2 regions of the Sphingomonas sp. UYP23 genome follow, and region 2 is predicted to be linked to the other one. Evidence: riboswitches for the same ligand, from Rfam matches in the RefSeq annotation. Region 2 holds a riboswitch; the other holds the start of a gene.
The links. A riboswitch is a leader RNA that binds a small molecule or an ion and turns the genes downstream of it on or off. The one in region 2 is predicted to bind thiamine pyrophosphate.

Region 1 (11,783 bases), 1.2 Mb from region 2:
CGTCATCATAGTGGGTGGCGGGCACGCCGGCACAGAGGCTGCCGCCGCGGCCGCTCGCGGTGGCGCAAGAACTGCGCTGATAACGTTCGATCGGACCAGAGTCGGCGCCATGTCGTGCAATCCCGCGATTGGCGGGCTTGGTAAGGGTCACCTCGTTCGAGAGGTCGATGCCTTTGACGGCCTGATGGCCCGCGCGACCGACGCGGCGGGTATCCATTATCGGATGCTCAACCGCAGCAAAGGTCCGGCCGTTCAAGGACCACGCGTCCAGGCCGATCGCCGGCGGTATGCAGCCGCGATCCAGGCGATGCTTGCCCAGCAAAGCAACCTCGAGATTATCGACGGCGAAGTCGCAGGTCTCCAGCTGAGCGCGAGCGGAACCATCGCCGGCGTTCGTCTCTCCGACGATACCGTGCTCCCCTCCCGCGCGGTCGTGCTCGCGACCGGCACGTTTCTTGGCGGCCGAATGTTCTGCGGCGAGGAGCGATCGGAGGGCGGACGGGTTGGTGAAGCCGGCGCCTCGTTGCTCGCGCAGCAGCTGCGCGCCGCCAACCTGCCGATGGCCAGGCTCAAGACGGGGACGCCGCCACGGCTAGACGGCCGCACGATCGACTGGGCGCAACTGGCGCAGCAGGAGAGCGATGCCGAGCCGTGGACAATGTCGCCCATGTCGGGGCAACGCCCCCTGCCCCAGCTGCATTGCGCGATCACGCGGACGACCCCGCAGACCCACGATATCATCCGGTCCGGGCTCGACCGTTCGCCGTTGTTTGGCGGCGCAATTGGCGGTGCCGGGCCGCGCTATTGTCCGTCGATCGAAGACAAGATCCACCGCTTCGGCGACCGCGATGGCCATCAGATCTTCCTCGAACCCGAAGGTCTCGACGACCCGACGATCTATCCCAACGGCATCTCCACCTCGCTCCCCGTCGATATCCAGGCAGCGATGCTCCGCTCGATCCCGGGGCTCGAAACCGCAATGATGCTGACGCCGGGCTATGCAGTCGAATATGACCATATCGATCCGCGCGCTTTATCGGCGACGCTCGAGGTGCGGGCGCTCGAAGGCCTGTTCTGTTGCGGCCAGATCAACGGGACGACCGGGTATGAGGAGGCTGCCGGTCAGGGTCTGCTCGCCGGCCTCAACGCCGCAGCGCGGGCGCTTGATCTGGCGGATGTCGTGCTCGACCGTGCGTCCTCCTATCTCGGCGTGATGATCGACGATCTCGTCCTTCAGGGCATTACAGAGCCCTATCGGATGCTGACTGCCCGTGCGGAATATCGGCTACGCCTCCGCGCCGATAACGCGGAAACGCGGCTGAGCCCGATCGCAGCCGAGATCGGGTGCCTCTCCGCAGCGCGCACCGAGCGCCTTACCGAACGAATCGATCGCCGTGCGGAGATCGAGCAGACGCTCGACCAGACCGTGCCGAGCGAGCATCTCGTGGCACGCGGTGCATCGATCGCAGGCGATCCCGAACGGCGTACGGGCGCGGCGTGGCTTCGTGTCGCGGGGGTTTCGCTTGAGATGGTCGCGCCCGACCTGATCGACCGGATAGCCCCGGACCTGCTGGCCGAAGCCGCCGAAGATGCGCGATACGCTCCCTATCTCGCACGTCAGGAGTCGGAGGTCGCCGCGATGCGATCGCATGACGCGATCGTGGTGCCCGATGCTCTGCGGTTCGCGAGCGTTCCCGGCCTGTCGAGCGAGATGATCGAACGCCTCGAAACCGCTCGGCCTGCCACGCTGGCGGCAGCGGAGCGGATCCGTGGCATAACGCCGGCGGCGCTGACCGCGATCCTGCTGCAAATTCGGAAGAAGGCCGCGTGACCGAGGACGAAGCGCGCGACTGGGTCGAGCACAGCTTCGGCGGGCCCGCGGTGACGGCGATGCTCCAGCTGATCGAAATCGTTCGTGCCGAAAGCACCCGACAGAACCTTATTGCACCATCGACGCTCGAGGCGATGTGGACGCGACATATCGTCGATTCGGCGCAGCTCGTGCGACTTGCACCGCAAGATGACCGACTGTGGCTCGATATCGGAAGCGGGGCGGGTTTTCCGGGGCTGGTCGTCGCATCGCTTACCGAGCGCCCCGTCTGGCTCGTGGAGCCTCGCCGACGGCGCGCAGATTTCCTCTCGGATGCGGCAGACGCGATGGGGATAAGTGATCGGGTCACGGTCAAAGCCGCGAGGATCGAGGACGTTGCGGTCGATGCCGGAATTATTTCGGCGCGCGCCGTAGCATCGTTGGACAGTCTTTTTGCATGGGGTGCGAAGTGTGCGTCTTCCGCAACGTGCTGGATTCTGCCAAAAGGACGGTCGGCGCTGGCGGATGTCGCCGCGGCGCAGCAGGTCTGGGACGGGGTGTTTCACGTGGAACACAGTGTAACCGATCCCGACTCACTGATCGTTCTCGCATCAAGGGTCACACGCCGATGAACGTGATTGCCGTCGCGAACCAGAAGGGCGGGGTCGGAAAAACGACGACCGCGATCAACCTCGGCACCGCACTCGCCGCGACCGGGCTGCGCGTGCTTCTCCTCGATCTGGATCCACAAGGGAATTGCTCGACCGGGCTTGGCATCGCTCGGGCGGACCGGCATCATTCGACCTACGATATCCTGCTCGGCGAAACGTCGATCGAAGTCGCTGCGATTCCGACCTGCGTCCCGAAACTCGACATCGTCCCGGCGACAGTCGATCTGTCGGGCGCTGAGATCGAATTGGTGGAATATGAGGAGCGGACGCATCGCCTGTCGCGCGCCCTCGCACGGTCCGATCATCGCTGGGATGTCGTGCTGATCGATTGCCCGCCTTCGCTCGGTCTGCTTACCCTCAATGCGATGGTTGCGTCGAACTCGCTGCTCGTGCCGCTGCAGTGCGAATTCTTCGCGCTTGAGGGGCTTAGCCAGCTGCTCAGCACCGTCGAGCGGATCCGCGAGCGGTTCAACCCGGCGCTGTCGATCATGGGGGTCGCGCTGACGATGCACGACCGGCGCAACCGGCTCACCGATCAGGTCTCGAACGACGTGCGTGCCGTGCTCGGCCGGGTGGTCTTCGACACCGTCATCCCGCGCAACGTCCGCCTGTCCGAAGCGCCAAGCCATGGCCTGCCGGCCCTGATTTACGATTATCGCTGCCCTGGCTCCGAAGCGTATATCGCCCTCGCTCGCGAGCTGATCGCACGCCTGCCCGCTCTCGATACCCCGCAACCGGCAAGGGCCGCATGACCGACTCGACGATTCCTCCAGTCTCGCGCCCTAAGCCCCGGTCGGGCTTGGGCCGTGGTCTCAATGCCCTGATGGGGGACCTCGCGCGCGAAGAGCCCGTTGGCGAGGGCAAGGAGAATGCCTCTCCCGGCGTGCGTTCCCTCCCGGTCGGATCGCTGACCCCGCACCCGGGCCAGCCGCGCCGCCATTTCGACGAAGCGGCGCTCGAGGAGCTGGCGCAGTCGATTGCGCTGCGCGGAGTGCTCCAACCGATCGTCGTCCGGCCGCACGGGACCGGCTATCAGATCGTCGCCGGCGAGCGCCGCTGGCGTGCGGCGCAGCGTGCGCGGCTCCACGAAGTGCCCGTCATCGTGCGCGCGTTCGATGATACCGAGACGCTCGAAGTCGCGTTGGTGGAGAATATCCAGCGGCAGGATCTCAACGCGATCGAAGAGGCCGAGGCCTATCATCGGCTGATCGAGGATTTCGGCCATACCCAGGAGGCGCTTGGTAAGCTGGTCAACAAATCGCGCAGTCACATCGCCAATCTGCTGCGTCTGCTCGAATTACCCACCCCAGTTCAGGAACGAGTCGTCAATGGTGCGCTGACGATGGGGCATGCCAGGGCGCTGATCGGTGCGCCGGACGTCGAGACGCTCGCGGATCAAGTTGTCGCACGCGGGCTTTCGGTACGCGATACCGAGCGCATGGCGCGAGCCGCCAAGCCGGCGCCGCGGGGCCAGCGCGACACCGAGGGTCGTGATCCCGATCTCGCAGCGCTCGAGCATCAGCTGGCCGACCTGCTAGGCCTGTCGGTGCGTGTGGCGCATAGCGCCAAGGGCGGTACGCTGACACTATCCTATTCGACGCTCGATCAGCTCGACATGGTCTGTCAGCGGCTGACCGGCGAACGAATCTAGCGAGGGGGCAACCGGCGGACGCGTTTGGCCTCCGCCGGTTCGCGGATTATTCCGCCGCGGGCAGATAGAGCTCGCTGCCCTGCGCCTTGAACGCAGCGCTCATCTCGGCCATCCCCGCCTCTGCCTGCGCACCACGCGCGAATGCCGCACGCTCGGCATCGGCCGCGTCGACCGGCGGCGTCGCCGCCAGAAAGCTTGCCGCGGACTGGTTCTGCTTGGCGGCGAAATCGCGCACTTCCTGCGTGATCTTCATCGAGCAGAATTTAGGACCGCACATCGAACAGAAATGCGCGGTCTTCGCGCCTTCGGCGGGCAGCGTTTCGTCGTGATAGAGCTCGGCCGTGTCGGGATCGAGCGACAGGTTGAACTGATCGCGCCAGCGGAATTCGAAGCGCGCGCGGCTGACCGCATCGTCACGCATCTTGGCGGCGGGATGACCCTTGGCGAGATCGGCAGCGTGCGCGGCGAGCTTGTAGGTCACCACGCCGACCTTGACGTCGTCCCGGTCTGGCAGCCCGAGATGCTCCTTCGGCGTGACGTAACAGAGCATCGCGGTGCCGTACCAACCGATCATCGCAGCACCGATACCGCTGGTGATATGGTCGTAGCCCGGTGCGATATCGGTGGTGAGCGGCCCCAAGGTGTAGAACGGCGCCTCTCCGCACACTTCGAGCTGCTTCTCCATATTTTCCTTGATCTTGTGCATCGGCACATGGCCGGGGCCTTCGATCATCACCTGGACGTCGCTTTTCCAGGCGCGGTGGGTGAGTTCGCCGAGCGTATAAAGCTCGCTGAACTGCGCTTCGTCGTTCGCATCGGCGATCGAGCCGGGGCGCAGACCGTCGCCGAGCGAGTATGCGATGTCATACGCCTTCATGATCTCGGTAATCTCGTCGAAGCGCTCGTAGAGGAAGCTCTCCTTGTGATGCGCGAGGCACCATTTCGCCATGATCGACCCGCCGCGCGAGACGACGCCGGTGACGCGTTTGGCGGTCATCGGGATGTAAGCGAGACGCACGCCGGCATGGATCGTGAAGTAATCGACGCCCTGCTCGGCCTGTTCGATGAGGGTATCGCGGAAGATGTCCCAGGTCAGATCCTCGGCAACGCCCCCGACCTTTTCGAGCGCCTGGTAGATCGGCACGGTGCCGATCGGAACGGGCGAATTGCGCAGGATCCATTCGCGCGTGTCGTGGATGTTGCGGCCCGTGGACAGGTCCATCACCGTGTCGGCACCCCAGCGGATCGACCAGACCATCTTGTCGACTTCGGCCGCGACGTTGCTCGCAACGGCGGAGTTGCCGATATTGGCGTTGATCTTGACCAGGAAGTTGCGGCCGATCGCCATCGGTTCGGATTCGGGATGGTTGATGTTGTTGGGGATGATCGCCCTGCCCCGTGCGATCTCGTCGCGGACGAATTCGGGGGTGACGTAATCGGGCATCGACGCGCCGAAGTCCTGGCCGTCGCGGATCAGCGCTTCCTTTGCCGCCGCGCGCCCGAGATTTTCGCGGATCGCAACATATTCCATCTCCGGCGTAATGATGCCGCGCCGCGCATAGTGCATCTGGCTGACATTAGCGCCTGCGCGTGCCCTTAGCGGACGCTTCACGACGTTTGGATATTGCGGCACCCCCGCCGAACGGTCCGGCCCGGTCAAGCCGTTGTCTTCCGGGCGAATTTCCCGCGCGGCGTAGTCCTCGACATCGCCGCGGGCGAGGATCCAGTCGCGCCGCAGCGTCGGCAAGCCGAGATTGATGTCGATCCGCGCCTTGGGGTCGGTATAGGGTCCCGACGTGTCGTAGACGCGCAGCGGCGGCTCACCACAGGACGGCTCGAGCACGATTTCGCGCATGGCGACACCCGGACCAGGAATCGCCGCCGATGGAACGTGGATCTTGCGCGAGCCCCGGATCGGGCCGGTGGTCACACCGATTTCAGTGCGTGCGAGAAGGTCGGCCATGCTCTTCGCTCCAATATCGCACGGAGCAAAGACGGTTTCCCGATGGACACCGCTCCCTCCCTACGCCCGTATTAACGGGATCAGGTTGATGCGGGTCGGGGGCTCGTGCCCCCCTCTCAGCCGCCGATCAGCAGCCCCCCGGGGAATGGCGTCAGTCTAGGCGCTCGCGCGCCGCGTGCAACTAGTTTGCTGCGCTGGTGCGGATGTTGCCGTTGAGGCCGTTGGGGAAGAAGCCCCCGCCGACCACGGCATTCTTGTTAAGATAGACGACATTGAGCACCTGGCCCGCGGTGCGGCCGTAGACGAGCCCGTTGGCATCGACGGGTACGAGGTTCGAGGTGACCGAATCCCCGGTAATGCCCTGATCGATGTCGCTCGTGCCATCGAGGCTGTCGCGCGCGTTGCTGATCAGGCCGGCATTGACGCGCAGGCTCGGGGTGGCGAGGCCCTTCGAATAGAGCACGGTGCGAATCAGGCCGGCATGATACGCCTCGGTCGCAAGGATGCCCGCAGCGGCATCGAGCAACAGCGTCGTGTTGATCGTTTGCGCAGCGCCCTTGTAAGCAGTCACGCCGACATCTTCGAAGATGAACGCGCCGAGCAGGAAATTCTCGTCGCTGGCATACGGGTCAAACGTGCCGTTGACGCTATCGACGACACCGTTGGTGGTCGCGATCCCCGCCGCGCGCGCAGCCGCCGAGAAAGCACCGTTGGCGCCCCCATCGATGTTGATCGAAGGCATGGCGACCGTCGCAGCGCCAAGCGCCGAGCGCAGAAAGGCGACGTGCGCGACTTCATCCGCGGCGATCTCGATCGCATATTGCTGGACGATCGGATCCGTGAAGCTGACCTTGCGGCCGCCCGTCACGGTGCCCTGGACGGTCTGGTTGCCATCGCCCTTCGCGATCAACACGTTGGGCAGGCCGGCGCCGGTGACGGCGTAGCTGTAGAATTGCGCTTCGAGATACTCGAGGTTGAGCGCGAAATTGAGCGTGTCCTGGTCCTGCAGCGTGCTGGTCGAGCTTGGGCTCGGAGTCGGCGTGCTGGTATCGGTCGCTGACGAATCAGTGCCGCTCGACGAGCCGCCGCAAGCCGACAACAGCGAAGCGCCGCCGACGGCGAGGGAGGCCACGCCCGCGCTGCGCAGGAAATTACGGCGTTCGGCGCGGCGGCGTTCGCCGGCGTCGAGAACCTGCAAGAGGATGTCGCTATCGATCACTGGGGGAACTCCCGTTCGGGCAAGCTTGAAGATGTGGACGGATCAGTTCGCGGCGCTGGTCACGATCGAGCCATTGAGCCCGTTCGGGAAGAAGCCGCCCTTCGCCACCGCCAGGCTATTGAGATAGACGATGTTGAGGACGTTGGCGGTGCTGCGGCCATAGGCGATGCCATCGAGCCCGGTCGGCACGATGTTCGATGCCGTCAGACCATTGAGCGCTGCGAGCTGGCTGTTCGCCACCACTGCCGAGGCGATGCCCTGATCGTCGTCCGACGTACCGTCGAGCTTGTCGCGCACGTCCGAGATCGCGCCGGCCGCGGTGCGCAGCGACGGCGTCGCCAGGCCCTTGCTGTAGAGCACGGTGCGGATGATCGAGGCGTGATAGGCCTCGGCGGCGAGGATGCCGGCGGCGGCATCGATATAGGTCTTGGTCGTCAGCAGCGACGCCGCGCCCTTATACGCCGTCACGCCGACATCTTCGAACAGGAAGGCGGCGAGCAGGAAGTTCTGGTCATTGGCGTAGGGATCGAAGGTGCCGTTGACATTGTCGACTGCGCCGCTCGCATTCGTCGCGAGACCGGCGGCGCGCGCGGCGACCGTAAAGGCGCTGGTTGCGGTGCTGCCGATGTCGATCGCGGGCTGCGCGACCGCGACGGTGCCGAGCTGGCTGCGCAGGAAAGCGACGTGCTGCGTTTCGTCGCCCGCGATCTCGCGCGCATATTGCGCGACGAGCGGGTCGCTGAAGCTGACCTGGCGACCACCGGTGACCGCCCCTTGCGTCGTCGTGCTGGCGCTTCCGGGGGTCAGCTGGCTGTTGGCCAGGCCCGTACCGAACACGGCGTAGGAATAGAATTGCGCCTCGAGATATTCGAGGTTGAGCGCGAAGTTGAGGATGTCGGTTTCCGCGGTCGCCTGAGCAGACGCGCTGGTGCCGACCGCGACGGCGGCGGCGCCGACCGCGGCAACCGCGCCAGCGCCGAGCGCGGTGCGGAAGAATTCACGGCGTTCGTTCCGACGATCGGTGTGGGCTTCGAGGCGCTCGATCAACTGGTCTTCGGTGTCGTTCATTGGGGCGAACCCTCTTGCTTGAAACGCTAGATTGCGCCGCTGGCGTGGCACCTCGCGCACGACGGCGCAAGGCCAGAATAGGTGACACGTCGGACAATAACGACGGCAGGCGGAAAAGACAAAATCCGCCGTGGGGCGGCCACGGGCGCTCCACGACGGATTCTGAATATCGGCTGAATCGAGAAGGGTTTAGAAGGTGTAAGCGAGACCGACCGCGCCGAGCCACTGGTTGGGCGAGCCCGCGATGCGCACGATCGGGCTGTAAGAGAAATCGCCCAGCGAGCGCGAATAGGTGCCGCCGGCAATGACCTTGACGCCGTGCAGCAGATTGCCGGTCAGCGAATAGGTTGCAAAGCCGCCAAGCGAATAGTTCTTCCAGCCCGAGCGCGCGGCATAGGTCGGCAGGCCGCTGGCCAGGCTCTGCGTCGGGGTGATGCTGAAATAGGTATCGGCATAGCCCTGCCCGACATGCTGTGCGGATGCGAGGATGCCCACCGCGGCCTTGCGGCTGAGCGGCGTCAGATAGGTAAAGCTCGGCTGCCAGATCCCGCTGTTATGCGCGCCGGTCACGCCTTTGCGATAGCTGACCGAGACCGACACCTTGTCGTAGGGGCTGGTGATGACGCCGGTCTTGCCGATCCCGACATAGCCACCGAGTTCGAGCGTAGTGCTGCGCTTGCCCAGCGCGCGGACGCGGACGTCGTCGATGTTCTTGAGGCTCGAGCGATCGAAATTGATCACGCCGACCGGGCCGAACTGCAGATCGATCGATTGGCCCGGGCGGTTCGGGATCAGATCGATACTCGCGCGGTTGCCGATCACCGAGAAGTTGAAGCCCTTGACCGAGCCGATCGCGGCGGGCGCGGGCACGAAGCGGTAATCGTTCGAGCCGTCATAATCGGGCAGATAGGCGCCGGCCACGGCGACCGTCACGGAATCCTTGTTGAAATCGGCGGCGATCTGATCGTTGTCGGCGGGCGCCGGGGGTGTGCTTTGCGCAAAGGCGGGGGCTGCACTCGCCAAAAGCAGTGCAGTGGCGGAAACGAGAAGACGACGATCGATCACGGGGCAGCTCCGAAAGCTAAGGATTTGGGGCCGTAACGCCCGCGCAACGCTTTGGGTCCGTATAGCAACGGTCAAAGCAAATAACGCATTCTGATCTGTTGCCGATCGGCATCACTCGTCAAGGTGAAACGGGCCGCGGCGAAGCGTGGCGGGCCAAAACTCACTGCGGGATTGCGCGAAAAACCAAACCCTTCGCGCGGAATACCGGCAAAGGTGTCGAGCTTGCGATTGTTGTTCTCGTCATGGATCACCGCGACGGCATAATCGCCATGCGCCAGCCCTTCGAAGCTGAGACTGGCGGCGGTCGCAGGGATCGAGCGTGTCACGGCCTGCGCATCGTCGATACAGGCGGGGAAATTGTCGGGATCGGCGGTCAGGCAGATCCGCACCGAACCCTTGTGCGACCGCAGATTGACGAGATCGACCGACAGCTCACTCGTCGCCACCGCGCCCGGCAGCGCCAGCAACACCGCCGCCCCCGCGCCGCTGACGCAGGCGAGCTTGCGCATGCGCTTTGACAAAATCGCCGACGCCCTTGTCGGTGCCGCAGAGCCGATCCCAGAAACGGAAATAGAGACCATAATTTCCTCGATAGAGATCGTGGTGGCGTTGGTGGTGGCTGGCCGTGATCAGCCATGCTCCCACTGGGCCCTTCCACATGAACCGGGGAAATACCTCCCACCCCATATGATTGGTAACCCCCATAACCGTCATGATCGCGAGGACCAAGCCGAGGCAGCCGATATTGATGGGAATAAGGAAGACCAGTAGCGGAATTATCACAGCGCCGGTGATCGCCTCGATCGGATGGAACGCCATCGCCGCCCAGGCGGTCGGCGGACGGCTTTCGTGGTGCACTGCATGAGCGAGTTTGAATACGCTCGGCTGGTGCATCCAGCGATGGGTCCAATAGAACCACGTATCGTGCGCAAACAGATAGAGCAGCACCGAAAGCGGGGCATACCATAACGGAAAGGCGTGGATGTCGGCATAGATCCGCGTCCAGCCGAGCGTCTTCCACCCCCAGGCGACGATCCCGGCGGGTACGCCATAGATCAGCGCCGAGGCGAGGCTCCACGCGACCTCGCGGCGCATTTGCGTCGACAGGCCGGTATAGAGGCCGGGATGCTTCGCGCGTGTTGCCGCCGCGAATGCCCCCGACACGATCAGGTAGCGCACGCCGACGATCAGCGACATGGCGAGCGCGGAAGCAAGGATCGCGAGAAGCATGCCCGCAGTCTAACCGAGAGCGGCGAGCAAGTCAGCGAGATTCGCCCCGCACCCGTAAGCCCCACGATCGACCCGATCCGTTTGCACGGCGCGGCATTTCGGCTATCGCCTTGGTCATGCCAGCGACCCTCTCCTGCGACATCGCCATCGTTGGTGGCGGGCTGGCCGGCGGGCTGATCGCGCTGGCGCTCGCCAAGCGACACCCCGGGCTCGATGTGCGGATCGTCGAGCGGTCGGATACCTTCGGCGGCAACCACCTCTGGTCGTTCTTCGCCAGCGACGTTCGCGACGCCGATCGCTGGATCGTCGCGCCGCTCGTCAGCTATAGTTGGCAAGGGTATGACATTGCCTTCCCGGCGCACGCCCGGACGCTCGACAGTGCCTATCATTCGATCGAATCCGCCCGGCTCGACGCAACGCTGCGCGCCGCGCTGCCGGCGCACGCGTTGATGACCGGGCGCAAGGTGCTTGCCGCAGGCCCGACCGCGGTGGTGTTCGCCGATGGCGATCGGCTCGAGGCGAAGGGCGTGATCGACACTCGCGGGCCCGGCGATCTGGGGCTGCTCGATCTGGGCTGGCAGAAATTTGTCGGGATCGAATTCGAGCTCGATGCGCCGCATGGCCTCACGCGTCCGATCGTGATGGACGCGACGGTCGATCAGATCGATGGCTATCGCTTCGTCTACACGCTGCCCTTCTCGCCGACCCGCCTGTTCGTCGAGGACACCTATTACAGCGACACCCCCGATCTGTACCGGCCGCAGCCCGGCAGCGGCAGCAACGCCGACCCGATCGCGGATCGCGTGCGGGCCTATGCCGCGGCGCATGGCTGGGCGACGCATACGATCATCCGCGAGGAATCGGGCGTCCTGCCAGTGACGATGGGCGGCGATTTCGAGGCCTATTGGCAATCCGGCGGCAACAAGGTCGCCAAGGCGGGGATGCGCGCGGGGCTGTTCCATCCGACGACGGGCTATTCGCTGCCCGATGCGGTGCGGCTCGCCGCGTTGATCGCCGACGCGCGCGATTTTTCGGGCGCGGCGCTGCACAGCCTGACGTACGACCACGCACGAAGCACATGGCAGGCCCGCGGCTTCTACCGTATG
Region 2 (11,783 bases):
CGCGCGTTGCCGTCGCGCTTGATTCCGCCGGAGCCGCGCCGGTCGCGGGGTCGCGGCTCGGCGAGGGCGAGGAATTGCTCGACGTCGATCTGCACGTCGATCGCACGTCGGGGCAGTAAATCCAGATCCAGATCAGCGCGTCGTCACCAACTGTTCGGCCATGATCGCGTATTTTTCGGCGGGCGGCGAATAGACCGCATCCTCATCGACCAGCACGTTCCAGCCCTGCGGGCCAAGAACTTCGATCGGGCGATAGCGGATCTTGTAGGCCATCCGCGGCGATCCCTTCACCCAATAGCCGAGATAGACGTAGGGCAGTCCGACCGAGCGGGCGCGCAGGATGTGGTCCATGATGATCATGTTGCCGAGCCCGGGGCGATCCGCGCTATCGGCGTCGAAGAAGCTGTAGATCATCGACAGGCCATCGGCATGCTGGTCGGTCAGGCACGCGCCGATGAGCTTGCCGCGCTCGCCATGAAGCGAGGGTTCGCGATATTCGACGATGAAGCTGTTGACCGGCGAGTGCTCGACCATGTCGGCATAATCGCCCTCGTCCATCTCGGCCATGCCGCCGCCGGGATGGCGCGAGGCGAGGTAGCGGCGCAGCAGCTGGAACTGTTCGTCGGTTGCCCAGGGGCGACACGCCGAGACTTCGAGATCGGCATTTTTGCGCAGCTGCTTGCGCTGCGTGGCATTCGCCTCGAAGTCCGACACGACGACGCGAACCGAAACGCACGCGGTACAGCCCGAGCAGCTCGGGCGATACGCGACCGACTGGCTGCGGCGAAACCCGATCCGGCCGAGCGCATCGTTAAGATCGCTCGCTTGCTCTCCGCGCAATTCGGTAAACACCTTCCGCTCCTGGCGGCCGGGCAGATACGGGCAGGGCGACGGGCTGGTGACGAAAAATCGTGGAAAGCGGAATGGCGCTGTCACCGCGTAAGGTCCCTTGAAAAAGCGTGTCTTGCCGCCCCCAGCGGCCAGCTCGCATCGCCGTTATGAATCGTCGCGAACGTGATGAAAAGCGGCTTTACCAACAATAGTGGTTAATGCCGCATTTGCTGAATCGATTCAGCGCGCTGGCAATAAAATGCACCGATCCGGGCCCCTGCGATAGAGTCGCGGGACTCGGTTGGCCGCACGCCAGATTCGTTTCGTCACGCGAGTTCGACGGTACTCACTTCATAGCCTCCGGCGCGCAGCGCGGCCATCAGGCGGTCGAGATGCGCGCGGTCGCGCGTCTCGCATTCGACATCGGTGATCAGGCCCTTGGCGGGCAGCGTGGTGAAGACGCGCTGATGATAGATTTCGATGATGTTGACGCGCTCGGCATCGAAGATCCGCGCGACGTTGAACAGCGCGCCGGGCTGATCCTGGAGCCGGATCCGCAGCCGCGCGAGGCGGCCCGAGCGCGCCAGATCGCGCAGCAGGACGTTGGCAAGCAGCCGCGTGTCGATATTGCCGCCACACAGCACCACGCCGACGGTCTTGCCGGCGAAGCGCTCGGGATGCTGGAGCAGCGCCGCGAGTCCGGCCGCGCCCGCGCCCTCGACCACGGTCTTCTCGATCTGCAGCAACAGGCTGACCGCGCGTTCGAGATTGCGCTCGCTGACCAGCACGATGTCGTCGACCAGCGCCTTGACCATGCCCGAGGTGATCCCGCCCGGCTCCTTCACCGCGATGCCCTCGGCGAGCGTATCGCCCGCACACGGCATGTCGGTGCCGTTGATGCGGTTGTACATCGAGGGGAACAGCTCGGCTTCGACGCCGATCACCTCGACCGGATGGTCGGCAGCGGCCGCGACGACCGCCATGCCCGAGATCAGCCCGCCACCGCCGATCGGGGTGAGGAAGGTGTCGATGCTCGGCACGTCCTGCAGCATTTCGATCGCACAGGTGCCCTGGCCGGCAATCACACGGACATCGTCGAACGGATGGACGAAGGTCAGCCCGCATTCGGCCTCGAGCTCGCGCGCATGCGCGTATGCCGCATCGAACGTGTCGCCGAACAGCACGACGGTCGCGCCGTGGCCCTCGGTCTGCGTCACCTTCACGGTCGGCGTGTTGGTCGGCATCACGATCGTCGCCGGGATGCCGAGCCGGTTGGCGTGATAGGCAAGACCCTGCGCATGGTTGCCGGCCGAAGCCGCGATCACGCCGCTCGTCCCCGCGGGCAGCTGCAGCAGCGTGTTGAGCGCGCCGCGTTCCTTGTACGCCGCGGTGAATTGCAGGTTCTCGAACTTGAGATAGACCGTCGCGCCGGTCAGCTCGGACAGCGTCTTGCTGATGAAGGTCGGCGTTCGCACGATCTGGTCGGCAATCCGCGCGTGCGCAGCCTGGACGTCGGCGAGGGTGACGGGAAGGGTTTCGGGCGCGGGGCGGGGATGTGTAGCCATGCCGCCGCCTAGACCATCTGGCGCGACGAAGGAACATTGCTTATCGCCGTAACGATGCAGACCCGATCCTTCGCCCGTCGCGCCGCGCTAGTCCTCGCCGCGCTTTCGCTTCCGACTGCCGCTCTGGCCGATGGGCTGATCGACAACGTCACCGGTATCACGCTCGACAAGGACGGCAAGGTACTGCGCTTCACAGGCCTGCTGGTCTCGCCCGAGGGTAAGGTCGTCAAGCTGCTCGCCGACAATGAGAAGCGTCCGGTCAAGCTCGACTGGAGGGCCGACGAACACGGCAAGGTGCTGCTCCCCGGATTCATCGACGCGCACGGGCACGTCATGGAACTGGGCTTCCGCGCGCTCGAGCTCGATCTGTCGGGCACCAAGTCGCTCGACGAGGCCAAGGCGCGGATCGCGGCCTATGCCGCCGCTAACCCTGAGAAGAAGTGGATCATCGGCGGCGGCTGGAACCAGGAAGTGTGGAATCTCGGCCGCTTCCCGACTGCAGCCGAGCTCGACACCGTGGTCAGCGACCGTCCGGTCTGGCTCGCGCGCGCCGACGGCCATGCCAGCTGGGGCAACAGCGCGGCGCTGAAGGCCGCGGGCATTTCGCCGAAGTCCGTCTCGCCGGCCGGTGGGCGGATCGAGAAGACCGGCACGCAGCCGAGCGGCGTGTTCGTCGATGCGGCGCAGTCGCTGGTCGAGAAGGTCGTGCCGCAGCCGCAGCCCAAGGAGCGCGATGTCGCCTTCCTCAAGGCGCAGGAGATCCTGCTCGGCTACGGCATCACCGCGACCGCCGACATGGGCACGAGCATGGACGACTGGCTGGCGTATCGCCGCACCGGCGATGCGGGCAATCTGCGCGTGCGGATCATGAGCTATGGCATGGGGGTCGATACCGCGGTGCGGATCGGCGGCGCCGGGCCGACGCCGTGGTTGTATGACGACAAGCTCCGGATGGGCGGGGTCAAGCTTTATGCCGATGGCGCGCTCGGCTCGCGTGGCGCGTGGCTAAAGAAGCCGTATAGCGATGCACCCGGCCAGTCAGGTGCTGGGTTCATGTCCGACGACGTGATCCGCAATTACATGAGCGGCGCCGCGCTCGATCATTATCAGGTCGCGGTCCATGCGATCGGCGACCGCGCCAATGCCGAGGTCCTCTCCGCGATCGAGGATATGGCCGATACCTATAAGGGCGATCGCCGCTGGCGGATCGAGCATGCGCAGATCGTCGATCCGGTCGATCTGCCGCGCTTCGGCAAGAATGGCATCATCGCCTCGATGCAGCCGACGCACCAGACGAGCGACCGCGCAATGGCCGAAGCGCGGCTCGGGCCCGATCGGCTGGTCGGCGCCTATGCGTGGAACGCGATGCTGAAGAACGGCGCTACGCTTGCTTTCGGGTCGGATTATCCGGTTGAGAAGCCCGATCCGTTCGCGGGATGGGCTGCGGCGTTCACGCGGCAGGACGCCGATGGACAGCCGTTCGGCGGCTGGCGTCCGGAAGAGCGTATCACGCGCGAACAGGCATGGTGGGCGTTCACCGGTGCGGCGGCCTATGCCGGCTTTGCCGAGGACAAGTTCGGACGCCTCGGCGTTGGGCAGCGCGCCGACTTCATCATCGTCGATCGTGATCCGCTGCTCGCCTCGCCGACGGAACTCCGCGCGACCAAGATCGAACAGACCTGGATCGGCGGCGCGAAAGCGTGGAGCCGCAAGTAACAAAAAAGGCCGCGACGTCCCCCGATGTCGCGGCCTGTCTCCCGCCGCAGCGGGAGCGGTAAACCTTAGAGCCTCAGGCGACCGCCGCTGGGGTCATCATTTCGTCGGCCTCGCGCAGCACATAGCCGCGGCCCCAGACGGTCTCGATGTAATTCTCACCCTCGCAGGCGAGCGACAGCTTCTTGCGCAGCTTGCAGATGAAGACGTCGATGATCTTGAGCTCGGGCTCGTCCATCCCGCCATACAGGTGGTTGAGGAACATTTCCTTGGTCAGCGTCGTGCCCTTGCGCAGCGACAGCAGCTCGAGCATCGCATATTCCTTGCCGGTCAGGTGAACGCGGCTGCCATCGACCTCGACCGTCTTGGCGTCGAGATTGACCGCGAGCTTGCCGGTGCGGATGACCGACTGGCTATGGCCCTTCGAGCGGCGGACGACGGCGTGGATGCGGGCGGTGAGCTCTTCGCGGTGGAACGGCTTGGTGACGTAATCGTCGGCGCCGAAGCCGAAGCTGCGGACCTTGCTGTCCATCTCGTTGATCCCCGACAGGATCAGCACCGGCGTCTGGACGCGCGCGACGCGGAGCTTTTTCAGCACGTCGTAGCCGTGCATGTCGGGCAGGTTCAGGTCGAGCAGGATGATGTCGTAATCATACAGCTTGCCGAGATCCAAGCCTTCCTCGCCGAGGTCGGTCTTGTAGACGTTGAAGCCTTCGGCCGTCAGCATGAGCTCGATCGCCTTTGCGGTCGTCGGCTCGTCCTCGATCAACAATACGCGCATCTGGGCGGTCCCCGTTTCTCTTCAGACGTTCGGAGCCCCCTGCGGCCCGATCTGCCTGACACAAACCATTAACCTGATCAGTGATGAAGGCAAAAGGTTAATTTCGCATTAATCGGCCTGAATCCGCGAGTCGCGGGGCGATTCGGTATCGCCGGTCAGGTCCTCGCCAAGCACGTCACGGAGATAGAGGCTGCGCACGAGCGAAAATCCGACGACCAGCAGCCCGGCCGAGAAGAACAATCCGAACAGCCCGAACACGAAGCCGATCGCGATGATCGCGAACACCGTGATCGCGGGCGGGATGTCGATCACGCGGCTCTGCACATAGGGTGTGACGAAATTGGTCTGGATCACGCGGACGATCGCATAGGTGATCAGCGTGCCCATCAGCGGCGTCGTCCCCGCGGTCGCTGCAAGCCCGAGCGCGGGCAGCATCGCCGCGGTCGGCCCGACATAGGGAATGAATTCGCTGAGCCCCGCGAGCAATCCGAGCGCCCAGGCCGACGGCACCCCCGCGATCCACAGCCCGGTGCCGACGAGTAGCCCCATCGACGTCATGCCGATCAGCTCGGCGCGCAGCCAGAGACGCAGCGTGGTGCCGACATCGACCAGGGCATCGGCAAAGGCGGGCCGGACCGACGGCGGGACGAGCAGCAGCGCGCCGCGCTGATAGATTTCCGGGTCGGCCGAGAAGAACAGCGCGCCGACGAGCAGCAGGATGCAATTGAGCATGAGCTCGCCGCCGTCACTCAGCAGCCCGCCAATATCGCGCGCGACGCGCGACCCGGCGAACGCCGCCTTGACCGCCTCGACGATCTTGGCGCCGACCGGGGATTGCGACATCCAGCGCGACAGCTGGTCGAGCAGATGGGGAAGCTGCGTGACGAGCTCGTTGATCTGCTGCGCGAATTGCACGCCGAACAGCCAGCCGAGAAAGCCGATCACCGCCAGCACCGTGGTCACCGCGAGCGGCATCGTCGCGCGCTGCGGGACGACGCGGCCGTACAGCTCGGCGATCGCGCGGATCGCGACCGCGCCGAGCATCGAGCCGAATGCGAGGATCAGCAGATTGCCCGCGCGCCACACCACCGCAGTGAGCGCGACGATGAGGATCACGATCAGGACGCGACGGATGAAGCGGGCATCGTCGGCATCGGGGGCGAGGCGCTTCACGTTTCGGTGACGCAGGGATTGCGGACTTTTTCCGTCAGAAAATGCATCAACGCCTCGACGCGTGCCGGGCGCAGCGCGCTAGGCGGTGTCATCAGGTGCAGCGCGATCGGCGGGCCGTGCCAGTCGGCGAGCACGACTTCGAGCGTTCCAGCAGCAATGTCCGGGCCGACGATGAAATCGGGCAGCAATCCGATGCCGAGCCCGGCCCGTAGCGCCGGGAGCAGCGCATCGCCGCTGTTCGATGAAAGCGGGCCACTCGGCCGCACCGCCGCCTCGGCGCCGTCGGGGCCGAAGAAGCGCCATGGTCCGGTGACGTTGGTGTAGCCGAAACAGGCATGTTCGCCGAGTTGGGCCGGGTGGGTCGGCCGGCCGTGTCGCGCAAAATACGCGGGAGACCCGACGACATGGATGGCGATCGGTCCAAGTCGGCGCGCGCGCAGCGAACTGTCGGGCAGATCGGCGATGCGCAGCGCGATATCGAACCCCTCGGCGACGATGTCGACCTTGGCGTCGGACAGGATCAGCTCGATCTCGATGCCGGGATGAAGGTGCAGAAACTCTGCCACGAGCGGGGCGACGATGGCGAGGCCCAGCGTCATTGGCGCGCTAAGCCGGACCAGCCCGGTCGGCGTCGTCGCGGCATCGTGCGCGGCCTCCTCGGCGGCAACGGCTTCGGCCAGAATGCGCGCGGCGTGCTCGGCGAGGCCCTTGCCGGTCTCGGTCAGCGTCAGCCGGCGTGAGGTGCGATGGAACAGCGATTGCCCGAGATGTGCCTCGAGCCGCGTCACGGCTTTCGACACCGTCGCCTTCGATACGCCGATCGAATCGGCGGCGCCGCTGAACGAGCGATGTTCGACAACACTGGCGAAGATCGCCCAGGCTTCGAGATCGGGAAGACGCATTCGGTGGCAAGCTCCAAACAATGCGTTCTCTTATATGTCGAAACGATCGGTTTCCAGTGTTTCCATTTACCGCGCAATCCAAATGCCTATCTTGGTTTCAACGCAATTCCTTCGGGAGACCAACGATGATCGAGAAACGTTCGTTCGAAAGCCTCGGCCATGCCGAGCATGGCTGGCTCAATGCGCGCCACCATTTTTCCTTCGCCAATTACTACGAACCCGCCCGCATGGGCTGGGGCGCGATCCGCGTGTGGAATGACGACGAGATCGCCGCGAACAGCGGCTTTCCACCGCATCCGCACCGCGACATGGAAATCGTCACCTATGTCCGCAAGGGCGCGATCACGCACAAGGATTCGATGGGCAATGAAGGCCGCACCGGGGCGGGCGACGTCCAGGTGATGAGCGCCGGGACCGGCGTGCGCCATGCCGAGTACAATCTCGAATCGGAGCAGACGACGATCTTCCAGATCTGGATCGAGCCGAGCCGCAAGGGCGGATCGCCGAGCTGGGGCGCCAAGCCTTTCCCGAAGGACGATCGCTCAGGGCAGTTCGTGACGCTCGCGAGTGGCTTTGCCGAGGATACCGACGCACTGCCGATCCGTGCCGAGGCGCGCGTGCTGGCCGCGCTGGTGCGCGCTGGCGAGACGATAACGCATGAGGTTGGTCCCGGGCGGCATGCCTATCTGGTGCCGGCGACAGGATCGGTCGAGATTGACGGCCAGACCTTCAAGGCGCGCGATGGCGCCGCGATGGATGGCGGCCAGACCGTCACGATCACCGCGCTCGAAGACGCCGAACTGGTGCTGGTCGACAGTCAGTAATGTGAGCAATCCCCCTCCCGCTTGCGGGAGGGGTTAGGGGAGGGGCGTGCCGCAGGCACTAACCTCGCCCATTCAGACTTCCCTCCCCCAGCCCCTCCCGCAAGCGGGAGGGGCGCCAAGAAGAAGGATTTTTCCATGACCAAAGTTCTCGTGCTCTATTACTCGTCCTACGGCCATATCGAGCAGATGGCCGATGCCGTCGCCGAAGGCGCGCGCGCCGGTGGTGCCGAGGTCGACATCCGCCGCGTCGCCGAAACCGCGCCGCAAGCGGTGATCGAGGCCGCACATTTCAAGACCGATACCGCGCATGCCGTGATCGAGAGCCCCGATGCGCTTGCCGACTATGACGCGATCATCGTCGGCGCACCGACGCGCTTCGGACGGATGCCAAGCCAGATGGCGTCGTTCTGGGACACGACCGGTGGCCTGTGGTTCGGCGGCAAGCTGATTGGCAAGGTCGGCGGCGCCTTCACCTCGACCGCGAGCCAGCATGGCGGGCAGGAGACGACGCTCTTCTCGATCATCACCAACCTGATGCATCACGGCATGACGATCGTCGGCCTCGATTACGGCTTCAAGGGCATGACCGGCGTCCAGGAAGTGCTCGGCGGATCGCCGTATGGCGCGACGACGATCGCCGATGGTGACGGCAGCCGGCAGCCGCATGCCGAAGAGCTCGCCGCGGCGCGCTATCAGGGCAAGCGGATCGCCGAGACCGCCGCCAAGCTCACAGCCTGAACAACCTGCGCCTCCGTCGCTCGACCGGAGCGATGATCGGCGGAGGCAGCAGTTGCGGCAGTACGACCGGCGGCGGCACCGAGGGTGGCTTGAGCCAGATGTCCGACACGTCGGTCACCCGCGGGCTTGCCGGATAGGTCGCGCGCGCGCGGGCTACCGCCAGGCGAGCTCGCGCCGCACCCATCACGTTGACGTTGGCGCCGACCCAGCGCCAGTGCCACGGCTCCCACGTTACGCCCTGCGCATTGCCCATCGGAAACGACAGTTCGAAGCCGAACTCGGGCGCATGGCTGATCAACCAGCGCCCGGCCGCGGTCGTCGCCATGCACGTGTCGACATCGGCGCAGCCCGCCGACGGGCGAATTCCGAAATCGATCGCATAGCCCGTCGCGTGCTCGCTGAAACCCGGCGGCCCAACCGAGCGCGCGCGCATTGCCGGGTCGCCGCACCGGCCGGGACGGCCATTGTGGCAGAACACCGCGCGCTGATGCGCGATCGAGCGGAAGCAGGAAATACCGCGCAGCGTCGCGCCGACGCCGGGCGTCAGCGTGGCGGCGGTCAGCATGCGCGCGAGATCTGGCGCGGCGTCGCGGTGAACCATGCACGGCTGACCGAGCGCGAACCCGGGGGGCGCTGCGACCAATTCGGTCCGCGCGGTTTCGGGATACGGCAAGTGGCCAAGCATGCGCCCATCGGCCATCGCTGCGGGCAAGTCGCCGGCATAGACGCCGGGCGGAAGACTCGTCGGGGCCGGCGGGGAATTCGCGGTCTGTGCGAGCGTTGGCGGCGCAGCCCACAGCGCCAGCGCGATCCCCATCGCCCAAGTTCCGGTCCGTCGCACGGCGCGCCTCTGGCATGTCGGCGCTTGCGGTGGCAAGGGGGGGACATGCTAGCCAATCATGTTCTTTTTCTCGACGGCGAGGCGCTCGTCATCGACAAGCCCGCCGGTCTTCCGGTCGACCGTCCGCGCGATGGGTCGCTCAGCCTCGAAAACCATCTCGACGGGCTGACCTTCGCCTTCAAGCGCTGGCCGGTGCCGGTGCATCGGCTCGATCGCGATACGTCGGGCTGCCTCTTGCTGTCGCGCAATCCCAAGGCGCACGCCAGGCTGCAACAGGCCTTCGAGCAGGGGCTGGTGCGCAAGCGCTATCTTGCGGTCCTCGAGGGCGTGGTCGAGGGCGAAAGCGGGCTGATCGACCTGGCGCTCGCCAAGGTCAGCACGGCCGAGACGGGCTGGCGGATGGTCGGCGATCCGCTCGGCGCCAAGGGCAGCAAGGCGTCGCGCACCGCATGGCGCGTGCTGTCGATCAAGGACGGGCGCAGCTTCGTCGAGTTCATTCCCGAGACGGGCCGCACGCACCAGATCCGCGTCCATGCTGCCGAAGCGCTCGGCGCGGCGGTGGTCGGCGATCCGATCTATGGGAACGGCACCAAGGCGGCTGGCAGCGCGACGCTGCTCCATGCAGCGGAACTGACCGTGCCGCGCGCTGGCAAGGAACCGATCATTGCCAAGGCGCCGCTGCCCGAGCGCTTCATCGCGGCGGGGTTCACCGAGGCCGACGCGGCGGCGCAGGAATAGCGCTTTCCTCGCGTGACCTGACCGACTAAGCCCCGCGCTCCCCGGGGGGCCGCTGATGCGCGGCTGAGAGGTGGGCTGCAGCCCACGACCCGCTGAACCTGATCCGGTTGATACCGGCGTAGGGAGGGCTGGCGGCAGACTCCGTTATCCCTCCGTGTAGGAGTGACGACGGATGACGCGCAGGCTTTCCAGAATCGACGGTGGCTGTGTCGCGCGCGGGGCGCTCGCGCTCGCCATGCTGTCGGCCGCATTGGCCGCAGTGCCGGCGCTTGCCGAGGACAAGGACCAGCCTGGCGATATCGTCGTCACCGGCCATCCCGATCCCGAAGGGCTGCTGCCCGACCAGCACGCGCCGAAAGCGCAAAGCGCGATCTCGGCCGATTTCATCACCAAGCAGGCGCCGACGCTCAACGCGTTCCAGCTGGTCGGCCTGTTGCCCGGCGCCAACGTCTCGTCGAGCGACCCGTACGGCCTTTCGACCAGCTCGAGCCTGACGCTGCGCGGGCTCGGTCAGGACGAGATCGGGGTGCTGCTTGAGGGCGCGCCGCAGAACGACATCGGTTATTACTACGCCTATCCCGCGCAATTCGCCGATGCCGAGAACCTTAAGCAGATCACGCTCGCGCAAGGCGCGGTCGATATCGACTCGCCGACCGTCGGCGGGGCGGGGGGGCTGTTGTCGCTGACGCTCGACGATCCCAAGGCGAACCCGCAGGCGCTGGTCAATCTCTCGCTCGGGTCGTACGCCGCGCGGCGTGCCTTCGTGCGGGTCGATACCGGCACGATCGGACAGACCGGGCTCAAGGCGTTCCTGTCCTATTCGAACATCCGCGCCGACAATTGGCGCGGGGCGGGGTTTGATACGCGCCAGCATGTCGACGCCAAGCTCCTCAACGAATGGGGCAACGGCAACCGCGCGAGCCTTGCCGTGTCGTTCAACGACGCCAATTCCTCGACCTATCCCAGCCCGACGCTCGCCGACTGGAAGGCCGCGGGGCGCGGGTTCAATTACGATCGCGACTACAGCGCGGGAAACACCAATTACTGGCGGCTGTACCGCGCGCCGTTCCGCAACGTCTATGTCGCGGCGCCGCTCCATCTGGCGCTCAATGACCGGCTGACGCTCGACACGACGAGCTATCTCCAGTTCGGCTACGGCAATTCGCCCTATGGCACTGCGCTTGCCACCACCGGCAATTATCTCGGCACCGAGGCGCTGGGGCCGGTCGCGCTGCCCGGCGCGGTCGATGGCGAGGCGACCGTGCTCGGCAATTACACCGGCGAGCAGTTTCGCGGCGGCACCGTTGCCAAGCTCACGCTGGCCGCCGGGGCGCATCGGATCACCGCTGGCCTGTGGTTCGATTACGGCAAGGACCGCGTGCTGCAGACCTACGGCGCGGTGCGCGCGGATGGGCGTCCGGTCGACCCGTGGGGCTATCAGGAGAATGCGATCCGCACCGCCGATGGTCGCTTGCTCGCTTATGAGGATCAGCGCACCGTCACGGTAACCAAGGGCTTCTTCCTCGCCGACAGCATTACGCTGACGCCGCGGCTGAGCGTCGACGTCGGGTTTAAGGGCGTCGACCTGCTGCGCAACGGGCGCAACTATCTGCCCGGTCCGCAATCCGCGGTGCGTCGCGACAGCTTCGCGGCGCTCCCGCGCGCAGCGGTCCATTA

Region 1: linked by a shared signal. The riboswitch ahead of thiC (phosphomethylpyrimidine synthase ThiC) and the one ahead of ACVWYO_RS15740 (TonB-dependent receptor) in region 2 are both predicted to bind thiamine pyrophosphate.

Annotation. Positions count from the first base shown of each region.
Region 1 covers NZ_JBSSBX010000001.1:1,938,318-1,950,100, reverse strand. Annotated here, with positions in the region: gene mnmG (tRNA uridine-5-carboxymethylaminomethyl(34) synthesis enzyme MnmG) at 1-1,831, shown strand, start outside; gene ACVWYO_RS09640 (16S rRNA (guanine(527)-N(7))-methyltransferase RsmG) at 1,828-2,442, shown strand; gene ACVWYO_RS09635 (ParA family protein) at 2,439-3,233, shown strand; gene ACVWYO_RS09630 (ParB/RepB/Spo0J family partition protein) at 3,305-4,132, shown strand; gene thiC (phosphomethylpyrimidine synthase ThiC) at 4,179-6,095, opposite strand; TPP riboswitch at 6,136-6,246, opposite strand; gene ACVWYO_RS09620 (ferritin-like domain-containing protein) at 6,277-7,314, opposite strand; gene ACVWYO_RS09615 (ferritin-like domain-containing protein) at 7,357-8,382, opposite strand; gene ACVWYO_RS09610 (MipA/OmpV family protein) at 8,572-9,447, opposite strand; gene ACVWYO_RS09605 (DUF2141 domain-containing protein) at 9,519-9,956, opposite strand; gene ACVWYO_RS09600 (sterol desaturase family protein) at 9,880-10,677, opposite strand; gene crtY (lycopene beta-cyclase CrtY) at 10,794-11,783, shown strand, end outside.
Region 2 covers NZ_JBSSBX010000001.1:3,177,238-3,189,020, forward strand. Annotated here, with positions in the region: gene ACVWYO_RS15685 (transglutaminase family protein) at 1-119, shown strand, start outside; gene ACVWYO_RS15690 (arginyltransferase) at 133-936, opposite strand; gene ACVWYO_RS15695 (threonine ammonia-lyase) at 1,158-2,396, opposite strand; gene ACVWYO_RS15700 (amidohydrolase) at 2,451-4,112, shown strand; gene ctrA (response regulator transcription factor CtrA) at 4,186-4,890, opposite strand; gene ACVWYO_RS15710 (AI-2E family transporter) at 4,999-6,063, opposite strand; gene ACVWYO_RS15715 (LysR substrate-binding domain-containing protein) at 6,060-6,965, opposite strand; gene ACVWYO_RS15720 (pirin family protein) at 7,091-7,789, shown strand; gene wrbA (NAD(P)H:quinone oxidoreductase) at 7,925-8,527, shown strand; gene ACVWYO_RS15730 (M15 family metallopeptidase) at 8,517-9,368, opposite strand; gene ACVWYO_RS15735 (RluA family pseudouridine synthase) at 9,414-10,106, shown strand; TPP riboswitch at 10,139-10,248, shown strand; gene ACVWYO_RS15740 (TonB-dependent receptor) at 10,279-11,783, shown strand, end outside.